DNA from 4 places in the Streptomyces sp. NPDC014623 genome. Region 1 is predicted to be linked to each of the others. Evidence: riboswitches for the same ligand, from Rfam matches in the RefSeq annotation. Region 1 holds a riboswitch; each other region holds the start of a gene.
The links. A riboswitch is a leader RNA that binds a small molecule or an ion and turns the genes downstream of it on or off. The one in region 1 is predicted to bind cyclic di-AMP.

Region 1 (5,336 bases):
GGTGCAGACCGGGCTCGGCAGGACCGGTGACTTCTACGCCTACCAGCACGAGGAGGGAGTCGAACCCGATCTGCTCTGTGTCGCCAAGGCGCTCTCCGGCGGTTACGTACCGGTCGGTGCGACGCTCGGCAAGGACTGGATCTTCAAGCGCGTCTACTCGTCCATGGACCGGGTCCTCGTCCACTCCGCGAGCTTCGGATCCAATGCCCAGGCCATGGCGGCCGGGCTCGCCGTCCTCGACGTGATGGAGCAGGAGGAGACGGTCGCCAACGCCCGCCGCACCGGCGATCTGCTGCGGGAACGGCTCACCGCGCTCGTGGGCCGTTACGAACTGCTGCACGCGGTCCGCGGCCGCGGACTGATGATCGGCATCGAATTCGGCAGACCGTCCTCCTTCGGACTCCGCAGCCGCTGGGCGATGCTGCAGGCCGCGCGCAAAGGCCTGTTCGCGCAGATGGTGGTGGTGCCGCTGTTGCGGAAGCACCGGATCCTCACCCAGGTCTCCGGTGATCACCTGGAAGTGATCAAGCTGATTCCGCCGCTGGTCATCGGGGAACCGGAGGTCGATCGCTTCGTGACCGCCTTCACCGCCGTCATGGACGACGCGCACAACGGGGGCGGGCTGATGTGGGACTTCGGCAGGACACTGGTGAAGCAGGCCCTCGCCGATCGCTGAGCGGCTTGCCTCTGAGGCAAATTATTTGCCTCAGAGGAAAGTTCCTGGCCCAATGGAGCCATGAACCCTCCTGGCACAGAGGCGGCCGACGAGCTTCCGGGGATCGCGCCACGCCTGCGCGACCTGCGTCGTGGTCGCGGCCTCACCCTGGAGGCCGCAGCCGGACGGGCGGGCCTCTCCCCGGCCCACCTCTCCCGGCTCGAAACGGGTCGTAGGCAGCCCTCGCTGCCGATGCTCCTCGGCCTTGCCCGTGTCTACGGTACGACTGTCTCCGAGCTCCTGGGAGAGCTGCCCCCCGAGCGTGACGCGATCGTGCGCGGCGGTCCGCCCGAGGGTCCGTCGCGCGGCGCCGAAACGGGCGGCTGGCTCTACCGGCAGGCGGGCGGACCGGGCCGTGCCATGCAGGCGCTGCGCGTCCAGGTCCCCTACGGTGCCGAAGGCGATCTCGTGCGTGTCCACCCCGGAGAGGAGTGGCTGTACGTCCTCGACGGCCGACTGCGGATCGTGCTCGGGGAGACCGTGCACGACCTCGATCCGGGTGACAGCGCGCACTTCGACTCGCTCACCCCGCACCGGATCGCGGCGCTCGACACCGCTGGGACGCGCCTGCTCTTCGTCCACACACTGCTGCAGAGCCCGGCCGCCGAGCTGTGCCTGGGCGGCGGGATCCACCGGCTCTGATCCCGCGCACCCACCGTCCGCACCTTTCACCACCGCGCGCTCTCCGCGATCGCGCCCCCCTTCGTCACCCTGGCCCGAGCGGCCGGAAGAGAGGACTGACATGTCCGATTCGGAGTACTACGACCCGCTCACCCCGCGCAACCCGCGCAAGGCGAAGAGCGCGGACACGCAGGAGCGGCGCATCCCCCGCGGTCTCGTGATCCGGCTCGTCGCCTACCTGGTGGCCGGACACGTCGTCGCGGCCTTCCTCTTCCTTCTCTTCACCGTGGCGGGGGAGGGCTGACCTCCGGCGTCACGCCTCCTCGACGAGGCGTTCGCGCAGTTTCGCGCGGGTCTCGTCGCTGATCTTCAGTCCCTCGAAGAGGTAGCGGTCCGTGCTGCCCCAGATCTCCTCGATGGTGGCGAACGCCGCGTCGAGGTATTCGGCGTGGGCGCCGAAGAGCGGATTGAGCAGCTCCATCACCTCGTCGGACATCCCTGCGGGCGAGGTGTCGCTGCGCTTCACCTTGTAGCGGCGGTGCGCGTCGTTCGACTTGAGGTAGTCGGCCTCGATGGCCTCCTTCTCGACGCCGACCGCGAGCAGTGAGACCGCGATCGACAGGCCGGCCCGGTCCTTGCCCGCCGCACAGTGCATCAGCGCCGGCACGCTGTCCTCGGCCAGCGCGTGCAGCACGCGGCTGTGTTCGGCGGTGCGGTCCTTGATGATCGAGCGGTACGAGGCGACCATCCGCTCCGTCCCCCTGCCGTCGGCCAGGATCGAGCGCAGTTGCTGGATGTTCCCGTCACGCACCAGCCGCCAGAACTCCGCGCCGTCGGCGGGATCGGAGAGGGGGATGCTGACGTTCCGGACACCGGGAAGCTCGATGTCGAGGCCGTCGAGCTTGTGGTCGGCGGCATTGCGGAAGTCGAAGATCGTGTGCAGCCCGAGTCCGGCGAGGAAGGCGGCGTCGGCCTCGGTGGCGTGGGCGAGGTGACCGCTGCGGTAGAGGCGCCCGTACCGCACGGTGCGGCCGTCCACGGTCGGAAGTCCGCCGACGTCACGGAAGTTGCGGACGCCGGTCAGGTCGACGTCCGTCGGCTCGGGGCGGGCCGGCGGGACCTCTGGCAACTGCGTCACAAGGGCTCCTGGAGTGTCAGGCGTCGGCGCCGCTCGCCGACGGGGCACGCCCGCGACGATACGACATGGCTGCATCGGGCAACCGTCTTGGCCGCCCGGTGCGGGCCTCACCGGAGATGACGGTCGCCGCATGTCCGTATTGGTGCTTTTTTGTGAACATGCCCTACTTATTCAGTAGATGGGTCGAGGCAGGTGAGCGGGATCATATCTGTGACGGTGCGTGGTGAAGGTGCCGACGACTATTCCGGACGCCGAGCGGAAAGCCAAGATCCGTAATCCACGGAGTGTGACGGGAATTCCGTACCGGAAATGAAGAGCGGATTCCGGTCCGTGATCCGCGGCTTGTCCGTGGCGTCCCGGCTCGCTTACGGTCACGGTCAATCCGGACGGAACGCCTAATCCTGCCGCCGCCCGGAATCCGCACCGACTCACGTGTGGCAGGAGCGGGGGAACCAGGTAGGCCGCCGGCCGGAGGGATCCGGTACGGCTAGGGGTCAAGCCGCACGCACCGCGCGGCCGGGCATCTCCAGTCCGAACCCGACAGCTCACCTCGCAGGCGCCGGAGAGGAAACCCCCCATGCCCGCAAAAGGCAAGCACCGTCGTACGAAGACCGGCCCGATCTCCCGAGGCGTCCTCGCCGCAGGGACCGGCGGCGCCGTTCTCGCCCTCCCGCTGATCGGCGCCACCGGCGCCCACGCCGCCGAGCAGGCCGCTCCGGCTGCCAAGTCCGCCGCCGCGCACAGCACCCTCAGCTCCGCGGCCGCGGCGAAGGGTGCCCCGAAGACCTACTCCGTGGTCTCCGGCGACTACCTCTCGAAGATCGCTGCCGACAAGAAGGTCAAGGGCGGCTGGCAGAAGCTGTACCAGGACAACCGTGAGGTCGTCGGCGAGGACCCGGGCCTGATCCTCCCGGGCATGAAGCTGACCCTCGGCGCCAAGGTGTCCGGCTCCGCGGAGAAGGCCTCCGAGGCCGTCCCCTCGACGGCGGGGAAGGCGGCCCCGGCCGAGAAGGCCGCCGCCCCGGCAGCTCCGGCCGAGAAGGCGGCCGCGGCGACCACCGACGCCGGTGCGTCGGAGAGCGGCAGCTCCGGTTACGCCGCTCCGGTCGAGGGCGCCGGTGTCACCACCCAGTACCGCGCCTCCGGCGCCAGCTGGTCCAGCGGTTACCACACCGGTGCCGACTTCCAGGCGGCCTCCGGCACCAGCGTCAGGTCCATCGGCCCGGGCACGGTGGTCTCCGCGGGCTGGAGCGGCTCGTACGGCAACGAGGTCGTCATCCAGCACAGCGACGGCATGTACTCCCAGTACGCGCACCTGTCCTCGCTCGGGGTGTCGGCCGGCCAGGCCGTCACGGGTGGCCAGCAGATCGGCCTCTCCGGCTCCACCGGCAACTCCACCGGTCCGCACCTCCACTTCGAGGTCCGGACCGGCCCGGGCTACGGCTCGGACGTCGACCCGATCGCCTACCTGCGTTCGCACGGAGTCTCCGTCTGAGGCACACCACCCGAAGGCGGGCGAGAGGGGCGGTGCGCGGCGGCGCACCGCCCCTCTCCTTGTTCCGGCTTTACCAAAAACTGACCGGGTGGTCTTTCTCACCACCCGTCAACCCCTTATTACGGTCGCGTAGGTCACAATCGAAGGTGCAAGATAAACCCTTGTGGCAGACGATTCGAGAAACAGACGACGAGGCATCATCGGGTCGTACGCAGCGATTGGCGACAGCTTCACCGAGGGAGTCGGAGACCCCGGTCCCGGCGGGACGCTCGTCGGCTGGGCGGACCGGCTCGCGGTTCTCCTCGCGGACCAGCTCCCCGGCTCCGATGCGGTGGTAGGTCCGGCGGACGACACGCACGGGAACTTCCGTTACGCCAATCTCGCCGTACGCGGACGTCTCCTCGACCAGATAGTCGAGGAACAGGTCCCTCGCGCCAAGGAGCTGGCACCTGATCTGGTGAGCTTCTGCGCGGGCGGCAACGACATCCTCCGTCCCGGCTCCGACCCCGACGACGTCGCGATCCGGTTCGAGCGCGCGGTCGCCGATCTGACACGGACGGTCGGCACGGTCATGGTCACCACCGGCTTCGACACCCGCGGCATCCCCGTGCTCAAGCACCTGCGGGGCAAGATCGCCATGTACACCGCGCACGTCCGGTCCATCGCCGACCGCTACGGCTGCCCGGTGCTGGACCTGTGGTCCCTGCGGTCCGTGCAGGACAGGCGCGCCTGGGACAACGACCGGCTGCACCTCTCGGCGGAGGGGCACACCCGCGTCGCGCTGCGTGCCGCCCAGGTCCTCGGCATCGAGGTACCGGCCGACCCCGACCAGGTGTGGCCCCCGCAGGCCCAGCGCGGGGCACTGGACCTGCGGCGCGACGACATCCAGTGGGCGCGTGAATATCTCGTTCCGTGGATCGGCCGCCGGCTGCGCGGGGAGTCCTCCGGGGACCACATCGCGGCCAAGCGTCCCGATCTGCTGCCGCTCTGACCCTTCGTCTCCGGATGCCGCCCCCTGGCCGCTGTCGCTCCGTCAGCGGCTGACGACGGGGAGCGGACGCCGGGTGGGGCCGGGGGGCACGAGCCCGCCCGGGGCGGGTACCCGTAGCGGGCGGGCGGGTATCCGCTCCAGCACGCCGCCCGCGAAGACGTCGTACAGCGGCAGTGTCTCCAGGTGCACGTAGCCGATGTGGCAGTCGCACACATCGAGCGGACAGCCGCGCGGGCCGAGCGAGCCGCGGTAGCTGCCGTCGTAGAGATTGCCCAGTTCCGCACGGACGAAGTGACAGCGGCGCACCGTCCCGTCACCGTCCACCGATATGACCGACCGGCCGGTCCGGCAGGGCAGCCCGGCCGAGCGGTGCGGA
Region 2 (5,336 bases), on a different contig from region 1:
CCCGCGACGTGCACAGCGTCGCCGCCAGCGTCAGATAGCCGCCGGTCAGCGCCTTGCCGACGCACATGACATCCGGTGACACCCCGGCGTGCCCGGCCGCGAACAACTGTCCGGTCCGGCCGAACCCCGTCGCGATCTCGTCGAATACGAGGAGCACGTCGTTCGCGTCGCACGCCTCACGGAGCACCCGCAGGTACGCGGGGGAGTGGAAGCGCATCCCGCCCGCCCCCTGCACCACGGGCTCCACGATCACCGCTGCCAGCTCCCCGGCACGGTCGGACACCAGCTCGCGCAGGTGCCTCACGTACGCCTCGTCCGGCTCGGCGTCGAAACCGTCCGGCGGCGCGTCCGCGAAGACCTGCCGGGGCAGGGAACCCGACCACAGCTCGTGCATCCCGCCCTCGGGATCACACACCGACATGGGCTGCCAGGTGTCCCCGTGATACCCGCCGCGCCAGGTCAGCAGCCGGTGCTTGGCGGGCCGTCCCGCCGAACGCCAGTACTGGAGGCACATCTTCACCGCCACCTCGACCGAGACCGATCCCGAATCGGCGAGGAAGACGTGCTGCAGCGGTTCCGGAGTGATCTCGACCAGCCGGGCCGCCAGCCGGACGGCGGGCTCATGCGTGAGCCCGCCGAACATCACATGGCTCATCCGGTCCAGCTGGCCGCGGGCGGCCTCGTTCAGCGCCGGATGGTTGTAACCGTGGACCGCCGACCACCAGGACGACATGCCGTCCACCAGCTCGCGGCGCCCGTGGGCGGGCTCGGCGAGCCGGAGGCGCACCCCGGACGCGGACTCCACGACCAGTGGTTCCTGCCGTCCCGGCATCGGGCCGTAGGGGTGCCAGACGTGGGCCCGGTCCAGGGCGAGGAGTTCTGCGGGGCGGAGCGGATCAGGCATTGGGCGCGAGATCCGTCCCGGCGCCGCGACGGCGGACCGCCACCAGATCCGTACGCGCCGCGAGGCTCTCGGACGGTTCCGGGGCGGTCTCGGCGGTGTCACCGCACGGAGCGCAGCCGCCCCCGTGCGCACCACAGCCGCCGGCCTCCGGAACGCGGTGCTCGGGGAGGGTCTTCGTGGCTGCTCCCTCGACCTCGAAACCGGCGTCCGCGATCATGTCGAGATCGGTCTGCCCGGACTGGCCCTCACTGGTCAGATAGTCACCCAGGAAGATGGAGTTGACCAGGTGCAGTGCGAGCGGCTGCATCGAACGCAGATGAACCTCGCGGCCGCCCGCGAGCCGCACCTCGACGTCCGGGCACACGAACCGGACCATCGCCAGGATGCGCAGGCACCGCTGCGGCGTGAGGTGCCAGTCCTTCGCGAGCGGGGTCCCCTCCATGGGAATCAGGAAGTTCACCGGCACCGAGTCGGGATCCAGCTCACGCAGCGAGAAGACGACGTCCACCAGGTCGGCGTCGGTCTCGCCCATGCCCGCGATCAGGCCGGAGCACGCCGAGAGCCCGGCGGCCTGGGCCTGCTGCACGGTGTCCACCCGGTCGGCGTAGGTGTGCGTGGTCGTGATGTCCCCGTACGTCCCCTCCGAAGTGTTGAGGTTGTGGTTGTAGGCATCGGCGCCCGCAGACCTCAGACGGTCGGCCTGGCCCTCCGACAGCAGGCCGAGGCAGGCGCACACCTCGACATCCTCGTGCTGCTCCTTGATGGCCTCGATCGTCTGCGACACCCGGTCGACGTCACGGTCGGTCGGCCCCCGGCCGCTGGCCACCAGACACACCCGCTTGGCGCCGCCGGCCACCCCGGCGGCTGCGGCCTTCTTCGCCTCGTCCGGTTTCAGCCAGGTGTACTTGAGGATCTCGGCCTTGGAGCCGAGCCGCTGCGAGCAGTACGAGCAGTCCTCGGGGCAGAGCCCGGATTTCAGGTTCACCAGATAGTTGAGTTTGACGCGCCTGCCGAACCACTGGCGGCGCACCTTTCCGGCCGCGGCCACCACGTCGAGCAGCATGTCGTCGGAGGTCGCCAGCAGGGCGAGCGCTTCGTCACGGGTCGGCAGTTCGCGCCGCAGCCCCTTTTCCACCAGCGTGTTCAGCAGGTCCATGGCGTTGATCCTGACGTACGGCACCGCCATCGGCCAAGGAGGAACCGGACAGCAGAGTCGGCCGATGCTGTGTGTATTGCCACACCCTGGCCTGTTGCGCACCCGGTTAGGGTCTGTGAGCTGCCTACAAAAGGACCTGCTCATGGCCTACGCCCCGTTCGGCTGGATCGACGACGAGGCCCGGCGCCGCGCCGGCGCCGGACTCGTCCGGACGTTGCGCCCCCGCTCCGCCGGGACGGCACTGCTGGACCTCGCGAGCAACGACTACCTGGGTCTGAGCCGGAACCCCGAGGTCACCGCGGCAGCGGCCGACGCGGCACGGACATGGGGCGCGGGCGCCACCGGCTCGCGGCTCGTCACCGGGTCCACCGCGCTGCACGCGGAACTGGAACGCGAGCTCGCCGGGTTCTGCGGATTCGAAGCGGCCCTGGTGTTCTCCTCCGGCTACGCGGCCAACCTCGCCGCCCTCACGGCACTGACGGGCCGTGACTCACTGATCGTGTCCGACGCAGGCAACCACGCCTCGATCGTCGACGGCTGCCGGCTCTCCCGTGCCGTCACCGCCGTCGTTCCGCACGCGGACCCCGAGGCTGTGCGAAAGGTGCTCCACACGCACGACGGACGGGCGCTGGTGGTGACCGACTCCGTCTTCTCGGTGGACGGTGACGCCGCCCCGCTCGCCGCACTCTCGGAGGTCTGCCGCGACACGGGCGCGGCCCTCCTCGTGGACGACGCCCACGGACTGGGCGTCCTGGGCGCGGGCGGGCGCGGCGCGCTCGCGGCCGCCGGACTCGCGGGCGGCGAGGGGACCGTCGCCACCCTCACCCTCTCCAAGTCCCTCGGCAGTCAGGGCGGCGCGGTGCTCGGCCCTGCTCGGGTCATCAGCCACCTGGTGAACACGGCCCGTACGTTCATCTTCGACACCGGTCTCGCGCCGGCGGCCGTCGGCGCGGCTCTGAGCGCTCTGTGTCTGCTGCGCCGTGAACCCGGACGGGCGGCGAGGGCAGGGGCCGTGGCCGTCGAGCTGTACACCCGTCTGACGGCGGCCGGACTGACCGCAGTACGTCCCGACGCCGCTGTCGTCTCGGTCCGGGCGCCCTCGGCGGAGTCGGCGGTGCGCTGGGCCGCCGACTGCCGCACGGCGGGTCTCGCGGTCGGGTGCTTCCGGCCGCCGTCGGTGCCGGACGGGATCTCCAGACTGAGACTGACCGCCCGGGCAGACCTCACACAGGATCAGATCGCCACCGCCGTGGACACGGTCCTCGCGACGTCGCCCCTGCCGGTCAGCTGAACGGCAGGCCGGCCGGTCCTGTTCAGGACCCTGCTGCCGCCTTCGGCGGACGTACTGCTCGCGCTCGTCCGGTTCCCGGCCGTGGCCCTGCTGGTGGACCGTCCGGGCCGGTGGCGGCCGCGTACCGCCCGTGCGGCCGGGGGCGGCAGCGGCACCGCGCTGGGGCCCGAGCCGGTGGTGGGGCCACCGCCTGGTGGGGCCCCCGCCGCACCGAACCAAGCGAAAGGGAGCGTCAGCGGACCCGCCCGTACCAGACGTTGCCGGACCAGATCCTCTCCAGCCGGACCACGGCGCCGGCCTTCGGCGAGTGCCAGATCTTTCCACTGCCGGCATAGATCCCGACGTGGTACACGCTGCGGCCCGCGTGGAAGAAGACCAGGTCGCCGCGTTTCCGCTGCGACCTGGAGATATGGCGGGTCTTGTTGTACTGCTGTTGTGCCGTGCGGGGAAGTTTCCTGCCGGCTTTCTTGAACGAGTAGAGCGTGAGCCCCGAGCAGTCGAACCGATGAGGGCCCGCGGCGCCCCATCGGTAGGGCGCGCCCTTCTTCGAAGCGGCGATCTTGAGCGCTTTCGTCGAATGGGTGGCGGCCTCGGCGTCGTTCACGAAACCAGGCGCCAGCACGGTGGTGCCTACGGCGAACGTCAGGACCGAGGCCGTACCGACCCGGGCGAACAGAGACGGGACATGAACCTGCGCAGTCATGCGCAACCCTTCGTCAGCCGCCTGTGAAGGATGACCTGTCGGGTTCGGGCTGGCGAAGTCGCCCGGCCGCACTGCGGCTTCACCCCGAGGACCGCCCGGATCTCCGGTCGGCCCGTTGCGCTCGGGTCCTCCACTCCTGCCGATCCACTCCTGTCGACCAGGCATCCGGACAGCGGCAGGACTCGGCGTCCGCCCGGACCGCCCCGCCGCGGTGGCGGGGGCTTGTCGTCCCAGGGATCTTTACGCACCTACCGCCGGATTTCCTCACTGAAGCGACGATATGTGAGAGTCATCACTATTGATCCGATCGGGTGGCCGCAGCCGGACCGGAGCCAAGGCGACGGCGACGGACCAGCCGTGTACCAGCGGCGGAACGATGCACGCCGCTCAGTGTCCGTACTCGTTGCGCAAGTTGGGCTGTAGCTCGGGCGGGGGAGCTTCTACGCCGATCGAGCGAGGAAAACTCATCGGCCCGCCGGGCGTGTCGTGAAAGGGTGTCGGAAAGGGGCGGTGGCCCCCGAGTCGGGCCTCGGGAACGCTCAACTCGAGGACGCGGGAGGCACTGAGATCCGTCCGGCCCGGCGCTCCCCGTCCAGCAGCCGCAGCGCCCTGGCAAGGGTTTCCGCGTGGACCTGCGACTCGCCCCGCTCGTGCATCAGGACCAGTGCGTCCCGGAGGGCCGGCGCCCGGGACGCGAGCGCCTGAGCCGCCCGGAGCGCCCCGTACGTGTCACCGCCATGCGCGGGGTTGATGCGGCCGAGCTGGTCGAGCACCTCCAGGTAGCAGTCGACGAACTCGGCCTCGGCGCGGGTCAGCGCGGGGAGGGGCGGGAACCGGGGTGGGAGCATCGGGGGTTCACCTCGCGGTGTGCGGCGGCTGGGACGGCGTACGGTTCTCCACCACGTGGTCCACCAGGCCGAACGCCAGGGCGGCCGGGGCGTCGAGGACGGTGTCCCGCTCGATGCCGGCGCTGATCTCCCGCGTGGAACGGCCCGTGTGACGGGACAGCATGGCCGTGAGCAGTTCGCGCTCGCGCTCCAACTCCCGGGCCTGGAGCTGGAGATCGGAGGGCTGACCCTGCACCGGCTCGTCCAGGGCGGGCTGCTTGATGACTACCCGGGCGCCGGGCAGGGCGTGCCGGCGCCCGGGCGCGCCGGCCGCGAGCAGTACCGCGGCACTGGAACCCGCCTGGCCCAGACAGAAGGTCTCCACCTCGCAGGAGAGGAAGCGCATGGTGTCGTAGATCGCTGTCATGGCGTTGAAGGAGCCGCCGGGCGAATTG
Region 3 (5,336 bases), on a different contig from region 1:
GTGTGCCCTGTGACCGAGCCGCTGCGGTAGATGCCGGACTGGTCCCGACCGGCAGGGCGACGAGGTGCCGCTGCCGGTGCCGCGCCGCTCCGGGGGCGGCCGGATCATCGTGCGGTGCATGCAGACTGTAACCCTCCCGGCACGGCTTCCCCCCGGAATTGCGTTCCTGGCGTGACGGTCAGTGCGACGTCGCGGGCTCGATGTTCTGGTTTGCGTGGAAGAGGTTGTGCGGGTCGTAGGTCCCCTTGACCTCCGAGAGCCGGTCGTAGTGGCCGCGGTAGGTGGCCCGGACCCGTTCCTGGGACTCGCCGGTGCCCAGGAAGTTCACGTAGCCCCCGCCCATGGAGTGAGGGTGCAGCGCCTCCCAGTAGCCCACGGCCCACTCCCGCAGTGCGGAGGCGTTGGCCGGGTCGGGGTCGATGCCGGCGATGACGCCGGACCAGACGGCGTCACGGTAGGCCCAGGCGGTGTCGTCGGGTCCGACGCGGGAGGCGGCTCCGTCAACCGGGTACAGGTGCATGGTCGACAGGCCGGTGGGGAGCTTCTCCGCGAAGGAGGCGTGCACGTCGACGGCCTCGTCCGTGATCCGGTCGAAGAAGTCTCCGCGCCAGTACCACTGAAGACCGGGCGGCATCAGTGTGTCGAACATGGACTGCAGGGCCGGATAGGGCATGGGCGCGGTGAAGTGGAAGGCGGGCGGACCCGGTTCGTTCACCACGGCGAGGGTCTCGCCGAGGGACTCCGGGTCCGCCGTCGAGGACCAGACGACGCCGCACATCTTCTGCCCGTGGATCTCCTCGGGGAAGGGCGGGCCGGGCGGGACGGTCAGCGAGGCGAAGAAGCCGTACAGGTCGTCCGGTGCCTGCGGCAGGAAGTCGCGGTACCAGCGCATGACGTCGTGGAAGAGTTCCCGGGGCCAGACGGTGACGGCGACGCCCACGGTGTCCACGGGGTGCAGCTCGAAGTCGAACGTCGTGACGATGCCGAAGTTCCCGCCGCCGCCGCGCAGCGCCCAGAACAGGTCGGCGTGCTCGCTCGGGTTCGCGGCGACGAAGGTGCCGTCGGCGAGGACCACGTCCGCGGAGATCAGGTTGTCCGCGGAAAGACCGTACGCGCGGGTGAGGTAGCCGTGACCGCCGCCGAGGGTGAGTCCGCCGACACCGGTCGTGGACATGATCCCCGTCGGGGTGGCGAGGCCGAACGCATGGGTGGCGTGGTCGAGATCACCCAGCGTCGCACCGCCGTCGGCCTGGGCGGTCTGGGTGGCGGGGTCGACCCGCACGCCACGCATGGGTGAGAGGTCGAGCGTGACCGCGTCGTCGGAGAGACCGAGGCCGGGGCCGCTGTGCCCGCCGCCCCGGACGGCCACGTCCAGCCCGTGCTCGCGGACGAAGCCGACGGCCGCCATGACGTCGGCCGTGTCGCGGCACTTGACCAGGGCCGAGGGCCTTTTGTCGATCATGCCGTTGTAGACCGCGCGGGCCTGTCCGTACTCCTGGTCCTCGGGACCGATGACGGGGCCGCGCAGAGCGGTCCTCATCGTCTCGAGCAGGGTGGCGTCCATGGTCGTCTCCTCGCGCACGTGCGCCCGGCCTCCCCTGCACCATCGGTTCGGGTGAGGCTGCTGGGCCGACGCCGGCACCCCCGGGATGTCGCGCAGACGGGACCGAACACCGAAAGGCTTGCACCTCCAGAGTCCCGCCGCGCCCGGAGTCCCGCAATCGCGCGGCACCGGGCTCCGGCCCGGACCGGTCGGACCGGATCGGCCCTGACCGGGTGTGACCACAGCCCCGTGCACATCACCCAGCCGTCAACTCCACTGCGTACAGCCCGCGTCGAGAAAACACACCGGTACCGGAGGAGTGCCCGGCGGCGAGGGGACGAGGGGGCGGCAGCCGTAAATGGTCGGAGCACCCTCCCGGATGGCGTAGAGTTGCAATCACAACGGCGCGGGGTGGAGCAGCTCGGTAGCTCGCTGGGCTCATAACCCAGAGGTCGCAGGTTCAAATCCTGTCCCCGCTACTGAAGACAGAGGCCCGGATCCTTCCAAGGATCCGGGCCTCTGTCATGCGCCGCGTCACCCGGCCACGGCCGGGTGACGCGGCGCAAGGACACGGGTGCGCGGGTGACCGGCCCGGGGGTGTACCTCGCCGGTCTCCGCCCCTGGAGGAACTACGATCGCTACGGAGACGGAATCGCCGTCTTCGCACGGGATGCACTGACGATCCACGCGCAGCACCGGTTCTCCGGCTGACCACCGGGGCGGGGCTCCGACGCGCTCCTCCCTTCGGCCGATGACGTGGCGTCGTTCGGCGCGGCTCCGGCCGGCCCGGGTGGGGCACGGTACCGTCCGCAGCCGTGGTGGACCGGGCAGGAGTACACAGGTGGGGAAGCGGGACGGACGGTCAGGGGGCGCCGCCGGGAACGTCCGTTCCCAGCGGTTCGTGCGCGTGCTGCCCGCTCTGATGATCTGTGCCGGGGTGGCCTTCGACCTCGGGACACCGGACGAGGTCACAGCCGTTCCTCTTTTCGCCGCCGCCCCGCTGATCGCCGCCCCGTTCTTCTCACTGGCCGGCACCGTCCGTGTCGGAGTGGCGGCGGTCATCGTCGTGTTCGCCATCCGGGTCTCGGACGGCATGCTCGCCGAGGTCGTGCCGGTCACCGATCTGCTCACCCTGATCACCGTCGCCGCGCTCTCCCTCGCCATCAACCGTGTCGTACGCCGCGGGAACGAGCAGCTGGCCTCGGCCAGGGTGATCGCGGAGACCGCGATGCGTGCCGTGCTCCCGACGCCCGAGGACCGGATCGGCGGGCTGCTGGTCGCGGCGCGGTACGAGGCGGCCCAGGCGGACGAGTTCGTGGGCGGTGACCTGTTCGCCGTCGCGGACACGCCGTTCGGGGTGCGTCTGGTCGTCGGGGACGTACGGGGCAAGGGACTGGACGCCGTGGCGGCGGTGGCCGTCGTGATCGGGGCGTTCCGGGAGGCCGCCGAGCAGGAGCTGTCGCTGGAGGGCGTGGTGCAGCGCCTGGAGCGGGCACTGGCCCGCGAGGGTTCGCGGCGGGGCGGGCTGGACTCCATGGAGGGGTTCGTCACCGCCGTACTCGCGGAGATCCCGGCCGGTTCGGACACGCTGCGGGTCGTCAACCGAGGTCATCCCGAGCCGCTCGTGCTGCACGCGGACGGGGCGCTGGAGGTACTGGCGCCGACCGTGCCCGCGCTGCCGCTCGGGATGGGGCTGGACGTGTGGCCGGACCGGTCGGACGAGTGGACGCTGCCGGCCGGGGCGATGTTCCTGGCCTTCACCGACGGGCTCTCCGAGGCGCGGGACGCGAAGGGTGCCTTCTACGACCCGGCGGCCCGGCTGCGGGGCCGGCTCTTCCCGGGGCCCGACGAACTGCTGTCCGCGCTCACCGATGACGTACGGCTGCACACCGGTGGCCGGTCGACGGACGACCTGGCGCTCCTCGCGGTCGGCCGCCCCGCGCGGGGGCAGCAGGAGCGGCGCACGACGGTGAAGATCGTGCGGCGGGACAGTGAATGACCGGTCGCGACCGTCGGTAGTCGAAAGAAGCCGCTCGCATAACATTTGACACAGCGTCAGAAACTGGTGGCCGGATGCGGGATGCTCAAGTCGCCCGTTTGCGCCCGTTTGAGACGTGAAAGTCCAGGCCGGGATCGTGGTCGATCTGCGGGAACAGCTTGGAATCGGGCCCCGGTGTCTATTAACGTTCGATAACGCAGCGCGGTTGTACCTGTCGTCGCAAGAGGCGACACCGTGCGCAGCGCCGAATTCCGCAAGGGAACCGGGGAACCACCTACATGGGGTGAATCGGACACCTGTGTCTCGCGAGAGACGAAGGGGTCCGTAGGAGACCTTCCTGCTCCGAACCCGTCAGCTAACCCGGTAGGCGAGAAGGAAGGAAAGGAGTGCGCCCACGTGGCGTCCAACCAGCCTGCCCCCGAGGCACCGTCATCCTTCAGGACCGGCAGTTTCGGTGATGAGGACAGGACATGGGAGGAATGGAACCCCACCGAGGAGTCCATCCGTCCCGTTCGCGGCAGGCACCGCGTAGCCAAGCAGCGCGGTCTCGCTCGTAGCTCCACCGTCCTCGGCGTCGGTGTCATCGCGGCCGTCGGTGCGGGTGGCATGGCCACCGCGCAGAGCAAGCCGCCGGTCTCCATTTCTCTTCCCGATTCCATCGCGGACAATCTCCCCGACGCCAAGTCCCTTCCCGGTGTCGGCGCGTTCATGTCCGGCGACTCCGGCCCGGACCACGAGACGGCGGCCGTCTCCTCCCCGCTCACCACCGCGGGCATCACCGCGGCCGAGGCCGAGCAGGGCACCACCGACGCCGGTGAGGCGCTGCGCGCCCGCATCCTCCAGCAGGCCGAGCAGCAGCAGGCGGGGGCCGAGGCCGAGGCCAGGGCCGCGGAGGAGAAGGCGGCGGTCGAGGCCGCCGCGGCCCAGGCGGCGAAGCAGCAGAGCAAGGCCGAGGCCGAGGCCGCGGCGAAGAAGAAGGCGGCGGAGGAAGCGGCGAAGAAGAAGGCGGAGGCCGAGCGGCTCGCCAAGCTCGCCGCCAGCTACGCCGTCCCGACCTCCTCCTACTACATCAGCTCGACCTACGGCCAGGCCGGATCGATGTGGTCCTCGGGCCACCACACCGGGCTGGACTTCGCGGCCCCGACCGGTACGCCGGTCAAGGCCGTGCACAGCGGCACGGTGAAGTCGGCCGGTTACTCCGGCGCCTACGGCTACCGCACGGTCCTGGAGCTCGACGACGGCACCGAGGTCTGGTACTGCCACCAGTCCTCGATGGACGTGACCGCCGGTCAGAGGGTCACCACCGGCCAGACCATCGGCCGCGTGGGCGCGACCGGCAATGTGACCGGTGCGCACCTGCACCTGGAGATCCACACCGCGAACGGCACGGGCATCGACCCGATGAGCTGGCTGCGCGGTAAGGGCCTGACGATCTGACCGGTCCTGTCCGGTGTGCGTAACCGGTGCGTGTATCCGGTGTGCACAGGGCAGCCCACCATGCGCCGGGCGGTCCGAGTGAGTCCGGGACCCACGTGCCCGGCCTGTTCCGGGACGAGAGGCCCTTGCGCCGGGGTCTCCCGGCACACCGGACACCCCAGCGCACCAGACACTTCGGTGGCCCTGACGCCCGTCCTCCCGGCGTCAGGGCCACCGGTCTGTCCGGGAGCTGCGGATTTCCTGAGCCGTGGACCGATCGGCGGGGTGGCGGGCGGTCTGCGGCCCGGCGCCCGGCGAGTGGCGGAGCTGAGCGGTGCCCGCCTGGTGTTCTAACCGGGCGGAGTGCGGTGCCCGCCG
Region 4 (5,336 bases), on a different contig from region 1:
GGCCTTCGCGGGCTCAGAAGTGCAGGCGGGAAAGCGTCTGAGCGGCATCTCACCGCGTCCGCGCCGACGCTGTGATCAGGCGGCCGACCAGGCGATCCCGTCGAGGATGTCGTGTTCGCTGACCACGACCTCACGGGCCCCGGTCCGCTCCATCACGGCGAGCAGGACGAGCGCCCCCGAAGTGATCACGTCGACCCGGCCCGGGTGTATCACGGGGATCGCCGCGCGCTCCTCGTGCGTCGACGCGAGCAGCCGGGCGGTGATCTCCCGGACCTGCTCCACGGAGACCCGGGAGTGGTGGATCGCCTCGGAGTCGTACTCCTCAAGCCCCAACGCCATCGCGGCGACGGTGGTGACCGTCCCGGCCAGGCCGACGAGCGTCGCCGCCGAAGAGATCGGCACGGTCTCCTCGGCCAGGTCCAGGGCGGCCTCGACGTCCGACCGGATCGCGGCGGCCCGTTCGGGCGTGACCGGATCCACGACGGCCCCGTCCAGGACCAGATGACGCTCGGTCATGCGTACGCAGCCGATGTCCACGGACCGGGCGGCGCGGACGTGGTCGTCGCCGACGACGAACTCGGTGGAGCCCCCGCCGATGTCCACGACGAGATACGGCTTCTCCAGGTGGTCGCCGCCCGCCAGTTCCCTGGTGGCCCCGTCGAAGGAGAGCTGTGCCTCCTGGTCACCGGTGACGACCTCGGGCTCGACGCCCAGGATGTCCAGGACGCCCCGGACGAACGTGCCGCTGTTCTCCGCGTCGCGGGAGGCCGACGTGGCGACGAACCGGAGCCGTTCGGCGCCGAGTTCCTTGACCGCGCCCGCGTACTCCCGGCAGGCCTCGAAGGTGCGCTCGAGCGCCTCGGGGGCCAGCCGGCCGGTCCGGTCGACCCCCTGGCCGAGCCGGACGATCCGCATCCGGCGGTCGATCTCCTCGAATTCCCCGGTGGCGGGGTCCACGTCCGCGACGAGCAGACGGATCGAGTTGGTACCGCAGTCGATGGCGGCAACGCGGGTCATGGGGCTCCTGTGGTTGTACGGGTACCGCGCGGGGTCAGGACGCGTCGGGGCCGGCGTCGGAGCCGCACGGCGTGACGCACGGGCCCTTCGCCCACCACTGCGGCAGCATCGCGATCGCCTCGTCACCCAGCGGGTTCACTCCGGGGCCGGCCGCCAGCGAGTGACCGACCAGGACGTGCAGGCACTTCACCCGGTCGGGCATGCCGCCCGCGCTCGGGAAGCCCTCCAGGACCTCGATGGCGTCACGCCGCGCGAGGTAGTCCTCGTGCGCGGCCCGGTAGGCGGCCGCCAGCTCCGGGTCCGTCGTGAGCCGTTCGGTCATCTCCTTCATGACCCCGTTGGCCTCCAGCGTGCCGATCGCGGACGCGGCGCGCGGGCAGGTCAGGTAATACGTCGTCGGGAACGGCGTGCCGTCCTCCAGACGGGGCTGTGTCTCGACCACGTCCGGGTTGCCGCACGGGCAGCGGTGCGCGATGGCACGCAGACCGCGCGGCGGCCGGCCGAGCTGCAGCTCGAACGCGGCGATGTCCGCATCGGTGGGTGTGGTGGATTCGGTCTGCGGAGGGGGCGTGTCCATGCCTGCCTTGAATGTCATCGGTCGGACTGGGTGAATCGGTGCGGGGAGAGTACCGGAGAGGTCCGGAGCGCCACGGATCCCGGTGCACGGCCGGGGTCATTCGCGGTCCGCGCTGTCGACCCCGTCCCAGAGGTTCGAGTACCAGGGCCGCTCCGTCGCCCCCGGCTCGCCCCGGCGCACCTCGGCCGCCTCCGGGTCGATCACCGTATAGGCGGTCTCGCCCGGCAGCACGTAGTGGAGGTGCTGGCGTGCGAGGCGACGGATGTACGCGTCGTCCTCGAGCCGCGCCTTCTCGTCGCGCAGCTCCTCGGTCCGTGCGCGCGCCTTCTGCGAGAGCCTCTCCTGCTCGGCGATCTGGTCGCGCTGGGAGATGTACTGCCGCATGGGATACGCGAGGGCCACGACCAGGGAGCAGACGATCAGCGCGAGGAACGCGGCCCGGCCGGTGAGCCGGGAACGGCGGGCCTGGCGCCGGTTCTGGGACCGGTAGACGCGGGCCGCCGTCTGCTCCCCCAGCAGTCGCAGCCTGGTCGCGGTGGAGAACCGGTCGCGGTTCTTCCCGGCCATGTCTCACGCCTCCCCGTTACGCACGTCCGTCCCCGCACACGGTACGGGACCGGATGCGGGGACGGACGGAGGCTGGTGCTCCGGACCCGGGCTGTCAGCCCTCGAAGCGGAACCGCGGGAACGCCGAACGTCCGGCGTAGACCGCTGCGTCGTCGAGGATCTCCTCGATGCGCAGCAGCTGGTTGTACTTGGCGACGCGGTCCGAGCGGGCCGGGGCGCCGGTCTTGATCTGACCGCAGTTCACGGCGACGGCGAGGTCGGCGATCGTGACGTCCTCGGTCTCACCGGAACGGTGGGACATCATGCACTTGAAGCCGTTGCGCTGGGCCAGCTCGACGGCGTCCAGGGTCTCGGTCAGCGAACCGATCTGGTTGACCTTGACGAGCAGGGCGTTGGCCGAGCCCTCCTCGATGCCGCGGGCGAGGCGCTCGGGGTTGGTGACGAACAGGTCGTCACCGACGATCTGCACCCTGGAGCCGAGCTTGTCGGTGATGACCTTCCAGCCCGCCCAGTCGTCCTCGTACAGCGGGTCCTCGATGGAGACCAGCGGGTACGCGGAGACGAGCTCCTCGTAGTACTCGGTCATCTCGGCTGCCGAGCGGGACTTGCCCTCGAACTCGTAGACGCCGTCCTTGTAGAACTCGGACGCGGCGACGTCGAGGGCGAGCGCGATGTCGCGGCCCGGGACGTAACCGGCCTCCTTGACGGCCTCGATGATGAGGTCGAGGGCGGCGCGGTTGGACTCGAGGTTGGGGGCGAAGCCGCCCTCGTCACCGAGACCGGTGGACAGGCCCTTGGTCTTCAGGACCTTCTTCAGGGTGTGGTAGATCTCCGCGCCCCAGCGAAGGGCCTCGGAGAAGGACTCGGCGCCGATCGGCGCGATCATGAACTCCTGGATGTCCACGTTGGAGTCGGCGTGCGAGCCGCCGTTCAGGATGTTCATCATCGGAACGGGCAGCAGGTGCGCGTTCGGGCCGCCGAGGTAGCGGAACAGGGGGAGGTCGGAGGCCTCGGACGCCGCGTGCGCCACGGCCAGCGAGACGCCGAGGATGGCGTTGGCGCCGAGGGAGCCCTTGTTCTCGGTCGCGTCCAGGTCGAACATCGCCTGGTCGATGAGGCGCTGCTCGGTGGCGTCGTAGCCGACGAGCTCCGGGCCGATCTGCTCGATCACGGCGAGAACGGCCTTCTCGACGCCCTTGCCGTGGTAGCGGTTGGGGTCACCGTCGCGAAGCTCGATGGCCTCGAACGCACCGGTGGAGGCGCCGGACGGAACGGCAGCACGTCCCGTGCTGCCGTCGTCGAGGCCAACCTCGACCTCGACCGTGGGGTTACCCCGGGAGTCGAGGATTTCCCTGGCTACGACGACGTCGATGGACGGCACGAGGCATCTCCTTCTGGGATCTGACACTGGTTGTGCAGGGTCACTGTGGCCTTGCGCCACGAGCCTAACCGGCTCGGCCCGCTCCGTCGGCCGTCCGCCCGCCCCCTGGGACGAAAAAGCACCCAAGAACCTGCATTACGGGCAAAGCTCCAGAATTCTACTGGCAAGTAACTACAAGAACCGAACGCTCGCCCTCCCCGGCGAGCCCGCGTCCGGCACTCCGCCGGGGAGTACCGGACACGCCACGGCCCGGCGCGCGGGGGGCCGGCGCGCCGGGCCGGGCCTCCGGGGCGGAGGAGGGCCCCGGTCCGTCTCCGGCTACTTCAGGTGGAGCTGCTGACCCGGGAAGATCAGGTCGGCCCGGTCGACGATGTCGTCGTTCAGCTCGAACAGCTTCTCCCAGCCGCCCTTGACCTTCTTCGCGTCAGCGATCTTGCTGAGGGTGTCGCCGGCCTTCACCTCGTACTCGCCGTCGCCCTTCTCGACCTTGCCGCCGGTCGGGGTGGTGACGGTCTCCTCGGGAGCCGTGCGCTTCTCGCTGCGCGTGGTGGGCTGCTCGGCCTTGCGCTCCGGCGCGGCCTGCGGGGCCGTGTCGCCGTTCTTCTCCGAGCCGGTGTCGACACCCGGGTCCACACCGTCGTCCGTCAGGCCGCCGGCGCCCGCACAGGCCCAGGCACCCGGGCCCTGCAGGTCGAGGAGCTTCTCCGCGGCGGCTATCTGCTGACCCTTGCTGGCCAGGTCGGCGCGGGCGGCGTACTGCGTGCCGCCGGCCGCCGCCCAGCTGGACTGCGAGAACTGCAGACCGCCGTAGTAACCGTTGCCGGTGTTGATGGACCAGTTGCCGCCGGACTCGCACTGGGCGACGGCGTCCCAGGTGTCCACGGAGGCGGCGGAGGCGCCGGTCGCACCCATGAGCGGCACGGCGACGGCAGCACCGGTGACACCGGCCAGGGTCGCGATACGGACGGCCTTGGACGGGCGGCGGTGCTTGCCCTTGCTGGAAAGCAGCATGGTTCTCCTCACCGACGCCTACGAGGTGAGCTGTCGGGTTCGGACTGTGAGCTGCCCGGCCTCCCGCATGCACGGAAGACTTCACCCCAAGCCGTACCTTCGCCCGTCTTCCGACGGCCGGGTCCGGCACTTACCTGGGTCCCCCGCTCCTGCCTACGGCGCTTTACGCGTCGGTTCCCTTCGGCCGACGGCAGGATTCGGCGTGACGGTCGAAGGTGCCCGCGGTGCGAGCGGCTCCGACCGTAATCACACCCAACCCCTACATTCAAAGGCGGACATAACGGCCAATCAGCGCGTAACGATCAAGCGCGCCGGGTCGTTCTCGCAGGTCGGAGCAGATATGGACGGACCGGGCACGCGGGATGCGCCGACTGAAGCAAAGAGACCCATGTCTCACTTACGCATAAGTGGACATAGGCCTCTGAACTACCCGTGCTTTCGGGGCGTTTTCCCGCTTTCGATCAGTTGGCGGTGGTCTCCGCCAGGGTGTCCTGCACGACCGCACCGATGCCGAGCTCCAGGTTCTGGCCGGGAAGGATCAGGTCCGGGTCGGAGCCCAGCTCGTCCTTGTTGGTCTCGTAGAGCGCGGTCCAGCCGCCGGGGAGCTCCTGCGCGTCGGCGATCGCCCAGAGACTGTCACCCTCGCGGACGGTGTACGCCTCCTCCGCACCCTGACGCGCCCCGGAGTCACCGCGCGAGGCGTGACGGCCGGATTCACGTCCGTCCTCCAGTTCCGGTCCGGCGCTCGCCTCGGGGGCCGGCGTGCCGCGGTGCTTTCCGCCC

Region 2: another riboswitch for cyclic di-AMP. It lies ahead of ACF1FZ_RS25550 (C40 family peptidase); the one in region 1 lies ahead of ACF1FZ_RS20405 (peptidoglycan DD-metalloendopeptidase family protein).
Region 3: another riboswitch for cyclic di-AMP. It lies ahead of ACF1FZ_RS17470 (M23 family metallopeptidase); the one in region 1 lies ahead of ACF1FZ_RS20405 (peptidoglycan DD-metalloendopeptidase family protein).
Region 4: another riboswitch for cyclic di-AMP. It lies ahead of ACF1FZ_RS13265 (transglycosylase family protein); the one in region 1 lies ahead of ACF1FZ_RS20405 (peptidoglycan DD-metalloendopeptidase family protein).

The regions. Positions count from the first base shown of each region.
Region 1 is NZ_JBIBZU010000012.1:107,313-112,648, forward strand. It holds gene ACF1FZ_RS20385 (aspartate aminotransferase family protein) at 1-676, shown strand, start outside; gene ACF1FZ_RS20390 (helix-turn-helix domain-containing protein) at 737-1,357, shown strand; gene ACF1FZ_RS20395 (DUF6126 family protein) at 1,458-1,640, shown strand; gene ACF1FZ_RS20400 (tyrosine-protein phosphatase) at 1,650-2,474, opposite strand; cyclic di-AMP (ydaO/yuaA leader) riboswitch at 2,886-3,046, shown strand; gene ACF1FZ_RS20405 (peptidoglycan DD-metalloendopeptidase family protein) at 3,052-3,969, shown strand; gene ACF1FZ_RS20410 (SGNH/GDSL hydrolase family protein) at 4,133-4,960, shown strand; gene ACF1FZ_RS20415 (STM4011 family radical SAM protein) at 5,003-5,336, opposite strand, start outside.
Region 2 is NZ_JBIBZU010000017.1:95,157-100,492, forward strand. It holds gene ACF1FZ_RS25530 (adenosylmethionine--8-amino-7-oxononanoate transaminase) at 1-904, opposite strand, end outside; gene bioB (biotin synthase BioB) at 897-2,060, opposite strand; gene ACF1FZ_RS25540 (8-amino-7-oxononanoate synthase) at 2,203-3,351, shown strand; partial or broken gene ACF1FZ_RS25545 (LysE family translocator) at 3,358-3,537, shown strand; gene ACF1FZ_RS25550 (C40 family peptidase) at 3,584-4,054, opposite strand; cyclic di-AMP (ydaO/yuaA leader) riboswitch at 4,058-4,228, opposite strand; gene ACF1FZ_RS25555 (hypothetical protein) at 4,594-4,902, opposite strand; gene ACF1FZ_RS25560 (ATP-dependent Clp protease proteolytic subunit) at 4,910-5,336, opposite strand, start outside.
Region 3 is NZ_JBIBZU010000009.1:268,368-273,703, forward strand. It holds gene ACF1FZ_RS17455 (FAD-binding oxidoreductase) at 179-1,564, opposite strand; tRNA gene ACF1FZ_RS17460 (tRNA-Met) at 1,949-2,022, shown strand; gene ACF1FZ_RS17465 (PP2C family protein-serine/threonine phosphatase) at 2,385-3,542, shown strand; cyclic di-AMP (ydaO/yuaA leader) riboswitch at 3,775-3,927, shown strand; gene ACF1FZ_RS17470 (M23 family metallopeptidase) at 3,939-4,979, shown strand; gene ACF1FZ_RS17475 (PrsW family intramembrane metalloprotease) at 5,309-5,336, opposite strand, start outside.
Region 4 is NZ_JBIBZU010000006.1:241,890-247,225, reverse strand. It holds gene ACF1FZ_RS13285 (exopolyphosphatase) at 76-1,017, opposite strand; gene ACF1FZ_RS13280 (DUF501 domain-containing protein) at 1,052-1,594, opposite strand; gene ACF1FZ_RS13275 (septum formation initiator family protein) at 1,691-2,161, opposite strand; gene eno (phosphopyruvate hydratase) at 2,256-3,542, opposite strand; gene ACF1FZ_RS13265 (transglycosylase family protein) at 3,861-4,553, opposite strand; cyclic di-AMP (ydaO/yuaA leader) riboswitch at 4,554-4,724, opposite strand; gene ACF1FZ_RS13260 (transglycosylase family protein) at 5,015-5,336, opposite strand, start outside.